Regions from separate parts of the Sphingomonas sp. Leaf38 genome, predicted to be linked through region 2. Evidence: riboswitches for the same ligand, from Rfam matches in the RefSeq annotation. Region 2 holds a riboswitch; the other holds the start of a gene.

Region 1 (3,409 bases), on a different contig from region 2:
CGAGGACCCGCTCGATGTCCAGTGGTTCGTCGATGCGATCACCGCCCGCTGCACCGAGATCGTTCGCGATCTCAGCCGCGGCAAGCCTCAGCCCCTATTCGACATCGACGAGCGCAATGGCGACGTTCTCTGGGAGTTGTGGATCGACGGGTTTGCCGAAGCGATGGCATTGCGGCCCGCAATATGGGCGACCTTGGCCGCTGGCGAAGACGACGTCGCAGACGCGTTGGCGCAAGTGTCGGTGCTGATCGGCATCGCTCGCAACGATACGTCGCTCGACAGTTTGGCGATCAACGACCTTGAAGTGCGTGCCCATACCGATCTGGTCGACCTGATTGCGCGGTTGCACGGCGCCGGAATGCGCGCGGGCAGTGCGGCCTTGGCGATGCCGATCAAGTCGATACCGACCAGGATCGGCCGGAACGATCCCTGTCGTTGTGGTTCGGGCAAGAAATCGAAGCGGTGCTGTGGATAGGGTTGCGGACAAGGCAACGGTCGCGGTCGCGTCTCCGGTAATGCTGCACCAATGCTTGGCATCACGGCGTCGTCGACGCTGACCGCGCCGCCACACCCGCCGCATCGATCCTCGTCATTCTCCACGACTTCGCGTTGAGCGGGACCGGACGCGTCGGCGCCCGCCTCGCCGTCCGACTCGCCGCAGCATGGGCACGACCCAAGGTCACGGTCGCAATTTGCGCAGCGCTCTTCGACGTGAACAGCGATCGTTCTGCCGGCGGCAACCATTCGCGCTCGCCGCGCGCAATAATGAGATACTGCGGCGGCCGCGCAAGGTCAGGCTCGGCGGATCAATCTCCTGTAGAGATGCGAGTCTACCCAGAGGCGCTATTGGGATGCGCCAAAGATGAACGATTTCTCACGGAACGCAGGCAGGGCCTCGCAGGTATCTCCTGTCCAAACCCTGTCTAAGAGGAAAACTGGGATGCGTCTTACCCCTTTGTTCGCGCTTCCGCTGCTCGTGATGTCGGCCTCGCCGGTGATCGCCAAGGGCTGCATTCGTGGTGCCGCGGCGGGCGGCGTCGGCGGCCATTTCGTCGGCAAGGGGCATGCGGTGATAGGCGCGGCCGCCGGCTGTGTCATCGCGCATCATCACTATGCCAAGCAGGCCCGCGCGCAAAAGGCTGCGGCTCGCGCACATAGCTGATGAGCGAGCGAACGGGGCGGCGCGTTTGCCGCCGCCTCGTTCCGACATCGTGTACCGAAGGGCATATCGACATCGATTTCCGTCGGTTGCCAGCCACCTGCGCCGATAGCGCTTTCCACGCCCGCATCGACCGCCTAAGCGATGGCTTCCCCGGGGGGCCGCTGATGCGCGGCTGAGAGGTGGGCTGCAGCCCATGACCCGCTGAACCTGATCCGGCTTATACCGGCGTAGGGAGGGTCTGCGGCTGGCCCGTCGTCCCTCCGATTGGAGTGGATGTGAGCGTTTTTGGTTTATGGTTTTGATCGTCGCGTCGCAGCATCGGGCGCGGGGGCATGCTGTCGTTATGGCGCTCTCGGCCACGCTCATCACATCCGCGGCCGCAGCGCAGGTCGCCGCTGACCCAGACGCGCCGACTGAGATCCGCGTCGTCGGCAAACAGGACCCCGCCGGTCTGCTCCCCGACCAGAAGGTGCCGCGTGCGCAGAGCGCGATCTCCGCCGACTTCATCGTAAAACAGGCGCCGACTCTCAACGCGTTCCAGTTAGTGACGCTGCTCCCCGGCGCCAATGTCGCGTCGAGCGATCCATACGGCCTCTCGACCAGCTCCAGCCTGACGCTGCGCGGCCTTGGCCAGGACGAGATCGGCGTCTTGATGGAGGGCGCGCCGCAGAACGACATCGGCTATTACTACGCCTACCCATCGCAGTTCGCCGATCCCGAGAACCTCAAGCGGATTTCGCTGGCGCAAGGCTCGGTGGATATCGACTCACCGACGCTTGGCGGGGCCGGCGGGCTGCTGTCGCTCGCGCTCGACGATCCGAAGGCGCGTCCCGGCGCGCTCGTCGACCTGTCATTAGGTAGCTATGCGGCGCGGCGCGGCTTTTTCCGCGTCGATAGCGGCACCATCGGCAATACCGGGTTGAAAGCCTTCCTGTCCTATTCGAACACCCGCGCCGACAATTGGCGCGGTGCCGGCTACGATACGCGCCAGCATGTCGACGCGAAGCTGCTCAACGAATGGGGCGCCGGCAACCGCGCCAGCCTCGCGCTGTCGTATAACGACGCGAACTCGTCGAGTTACCCCAGCCCGACGCTTGCCGAATGGACCGCGCGGGGTCGCAATTTTAACTACGACACGCGCTACACCGCCGGGAATACCAACTATTGGCGTCTGTACCGTGCACCCTTCCGCAATCTCTACGCGTCCGCGCCGGTCCACCTGGTTCTGTCCGACCGGCTGGTGCTCGACACCACTACCTATCTTCAATTTGGTTACGGCAACTCGCCCTACGGGACACAGCTGACCACCGAGGGAAATTTTCTCGGCACCGATGAACTGACCCAGCCGATTACCCTCCCCGGCGCGGTCGATGGCATGGCGACCGTGCTCGGCAATTATACCGGCGATCAGATGCGCGTCGGCAACGTCGGCAAGCTGACGCTGAACAGCGGCATGCACACGCTCACGGCCGGGCTCTGGTTCGACTACGGCACAGACCGTGTCACGCAATCATACACCTCGATCGATGCGGACGGGCAGCCGGTCGATCGCTGGGGCTATCGCGCCAAGGCGATCCGCACCGCCGATGGCCGCCTGCTTGCCTATGAGAACCAGCGCACCGTTACCGTGACGAAGGCCTTCTTCCTTGCCGACAGCATCGCGCTGACGCCGCGGCTCACGGTCGACGCCGGATTCAAGGGCGTGACCGTGCTGCGCAATGGGCATAACTATTTGCCCGGGCCGCAAAACAGAGTGCGCAACAACAGCTTCGCGGCGCTGCCCCGCGCGGCGATCCATTACCGGCTCGACGACCGCCAGCAGCTGTTCGCCAACATCACCACCAACTTCCGCACCCCCAATGAATTCACGCTCTACAACAGCTACGCCGGTGGCGCGGTGGTCGTGCAGGGGACGAACGCACTCAAGAACGAATATTCGGTCTCGCAGGAGATCGGCTACCGCTTCATCGGCGAGCAGCTCTCCGTCTCGGCGACGGGCTTTCATTACACATTCCGCAACCGCCAACTCGCGACCGTGGTCGACCAGGGCGGGGCACAGGTGAACGCCACGATCAATGCTGGCGGACAGACCTCGTACGGCGTGGATGCGGAGATCGACTACCGCCCGGTCGCTGGTGTCAGCCTCTACCTTTCCGGCGAATATCTGCGCGCCCGGATCAACGACGACCTGCCGGTCGGTGCGGATTTCCTGCCGACCAGCGGGCGCCGCGCGGTGTCGAGCCCGAC
Region 2 (3,409 bases):
GCCGCACGCGCAGCCGGCGTCGTCTCTGCATCGCAGGTGTTCAACCCCTATGCCGACGACAACAGCTTCCTGCTCGGCGCATACATCTTCGAGGACGTCGGCGTCTCCGCCTATAAGGGCGCAGCGGCGCTGATCGCCAACAAGACCTATCTCGAGGCCGCCGCCGGCATCCTCGCGGCAGAGGCCTATCACGCCGGCCTGATCCGCACGATCCTGTACCGCAAGGGCCTGGATACACCGTCGCTGCGCACGATTGCGGGCCAGATCAGCGACGCACGCGACAGCCTGGATGGCACCGTCACCAACAGCGCGACCGGCGTGATCGGCGACATCGACCAGGGCATCACCGGGTCGGATCCGACGATCTCGAACATCGTGCCGACCGACGCCAACGGCCTGGCCTATAGCCGGTCGATCGCGCAGGTGCACAACATCGCCTATCTGACCAGCACCGCACGGATCGGCGGGGGTTTCTTCCCCAACGGCACCAACAATCGCACTGATGCACTTCGGACCAGCGGCGCCAACGCGTGATCGCCGTTACGGACTGAAACAGAAACCTCGGATCGCGGCGCATTCAGGAGCGCCGCGATCCTTGTTTTGGGGAATGACCATGAAACACTTCACGACGCTTACCATGCTCGCCGGTCTCGCCACCGCGGGCATTTTTGCCGTTCCCGCCGCCGCGCAGGACATGACGAACGACCGTGACAGCAAGCCGTTCTCGGGCCTCTATATCGGCGCGGCCGGCGGTTACGACGTCCAGCCGAACGATGTCGGCTCGTCGATCCTGTTCGATCGCAACGGCGACGGCAACTTCAACGACAGCGTCAACACCATAACCGGCGCTAACGCCTTCTCGCCGGGCTTCTGCAACGGCTCCGCCCGCACTGCGGTTGTCGATTTTGGCTGCCGCAACGACGATGACGGCTGGTCCTATTATGGCCGCGCCGGCTTCGACGTGCAGAGCGGCCCGTTCGTGGTCGGCCTGGTCGGCGAATTTGGCAAGTCCGACATCACCGACAGCGTCGCCGGTTTCTCGACCACGCCCGCCAGCTACACGATGGCGCGCAAGTTGAAGTGGGAAGGGTCGGTTCGCGCCCGCGCCGGCCTCGCAGCGCGCAACACGCTGTTCTACGCCACCGGTGGCGCCGGCTATGCCAAGATCGACAATCTCTTCTTCACGACCAACACCGCCAACGCGTTTGCGGCGACCGGCTCGGACAAGCGCTGGGGTTATGTCGGCGGCGGCGGTATCGAGCAGAAGCTGACCCGGAACATCTCGATCGGGATGGAATACACCTATCACCAGTATAAGGACGATGACGCCCGCGTGCTGGTCACCGCGGGCACCACGCTCGCCGGCAGCCCGGTCCTGCTGGCGAACAACCCGTTCGTGCTGGCGCCCAACACCACCGGCACCACCTTCCGCCGCAGCGACGAGAATTTTCGCTGGCACTCGCTGCGCGGCACCGTTTCTTTCCGGTTCTGAGGTAGCGCACCTTCGATCCCCGTTCGCCCTGAGCGAAGTCGAAGGGTAAGCCCCACGTGCAAGGGTCTTTCGACTGCGCTCGGCACGAACGGGGAGGGGCGATTACTACTACACGACACCGAAAAGGCCGCTGCCCCGACAGGGCAGCGGCCTTTCCCTTGTCTGCACAACCTCAATCCTCCCCCGGCAGGGGGAGGTGGCGCCGAAGGCGACGGAGGGGGAGGACATGTGACCGAGGTTTTCCCTTACCTCGCCCTCCGTTTGGCATGCGCCATCCACCTCCCTCTGGCGGGGGAGGATCGCAAGAGCCAGCCCCGGTCGACCCAAGCCCCCAAATTTCCCATTGCACGCCACCTCGGGCCGCCTATGCTCGCGCTACCCCGGGGGAGCGCTAGTCCGCGCTTGAGAGGAAGGCAGGAGCCTTCGACCCGCTGAACCTGATCCGGTTGATACCGGCGGAGGGAGGGAGCGGTCGCCACAGAACCGCAAGCCTTGCTCCGAGACCTTTAGGAGCACGCGCATGGCCGTCGTTACGCAGTCCAACACTACCGACATCGGCGTCACCACCGGCCCGATCCGCGGCTCGCGCAAAATTCACGTCGCGGTCCCGTCGAGCCCCGACGTCCGCGTCGCGATGCGCGAGATCGTCCTCGACCCGAGCTGCGCCGAGCCTCCCTTGCGCGTCTACGACACCAGCGGCCCCTATACCGATCCGCGCGCGACGATCGACATCAACGCCGGCCTCCCCCAACTCCGCCGGGGCTGGATCGAGGCCCGAGGTGACGTGGAATCCTACGACGCCCGAGAAATCCGCCCCGAGGACAATGGCCAGCTCGGCCCCGACCGCTCGGGCGGGGTCCCGCAATTCCCCGGCAGCATCAAGCGGCCCCTGCGCGCGAAGCCAGGCCAGAACGTCAGCCAGATGCACTACGCGCGACGGGGGATCATCACCCCGGAAATGGAATATGTCGCCACGCGCGAGAATCTCGGCCGCGCCATGCTCAAGGACTATGTTCGAGACGGCGAGAGCTTCGGCGCGAGCATCCCCGACTTCGTGACCCCCGAGTTCGTCCGCGACGAGATCGCCCGCGGCCGTGCGATCATCCCCAACAACATCAACCACCCCGAATCCGAACCGATGGCGATCGGCCGCAACTTCCTCGTCAAGATCAACGCCAACATCGGCAACTCGGCGGTCGCCAGCAACGTCGCCGCCGAAGTCGACAAACTCGTCTGGTCGATCCGCTGGGGCGCCGACACGGTGATGGACCTCAGCACCGGCCGCAACATCCACGACACGCGCGAATGGATCCTGCGCAACTCGCCCGTCCCGATCGGCACCGTGCCCATCTACCAGGCGCTCGAGAAGGTCGGCGGCGTCGCCGAGGACCTCACCTGGGAGATCTTCCGCGACACGCTCATCGAGCAGGCGGAACAAGGCGTCGATTACTTCACGATCCACGCCGGCGTGCGGCTGGCGTACATCCCGATGACCGCGAAACGCGTCACCGGCATCGTCAGCCGCGGCGGCTCGATAATGGCGAAATGGTGCCTCAGCCATCACAAGGAGAGCTTCCTCTACGAGCGCTTCGACGAGATCACCGAGATCATGCAGGCGTACGACATCGCCTACAGCCTCGGCGACGGTCTGCGCCCCGGCTCGATCGCCGACGCGAACGACGAAGCGCAGTTCAGCGAACTCTACACACTCGGCGAACTCACCCACCGCGCGTGGAAGAGCGACGTCCAGGTCATGATCGAAGGCCCCGGCCATGTCCCGATGCACAAGATCAAGGAGAACATGGACAAGCAACTCGAAGTCTGCGGCGAAGCCCCCTTCTACACCCTAGGGCCACTGACGACGGACATCGCCCCCGGCTACGACCACATCACGAGCGGCATCGGCGCCGCGATGAT

What was found. A riboswitch is a leader RNA that binds a small molecule or an ion and turns the genes downstream of it on or off. The one in region 2 is predicted to bind thiamine pyrophosphate.
Region 1: linked by a shared signal. The riboswitch ahead of ASE88_RS02980 (TonB-dependent receptor) and the one ahead of thiC (phosphomethylpyrimidine synthase ThiC) in region 2 are both predicted to bind thiamine pyrophosphate.

The regions. Positions count from the first base shown of each region.
Region 1 covers NZ_LMLD01000009.1:141,149-144,557, forward strand. Annotated here, with positions in the region: gene ASE88_RS02970 (UPF0149 family protein) at 1-475, shown strand, start outside; gene ASE88_RS02975 (hypothetical protein) at 941-1,162, shown strand; TPP riboswitch at 1,304-1,413, shown strand; gene ASE88_RS02980 (TonB-dependent receptor) at 1,506-3,409, shown strand, end outside.
Region 2 covers NZ_LMLD01000004.1:61,229-64,637, forward strand. Annotated here, with positions in the region: gene ASE88_RS00470 (ferritin-like domain-containing protein) at 1-534, shown strand, start outside; gene ASE88_RS00475 (outer membrane protein) at 614-1,492, shown strand; TPP riboswitch at 1,866-1,973, shown strand; gene thiC (phosphomethylpyrimidine synthase ThiC) at 2,013-3,409, shown strand, end outside.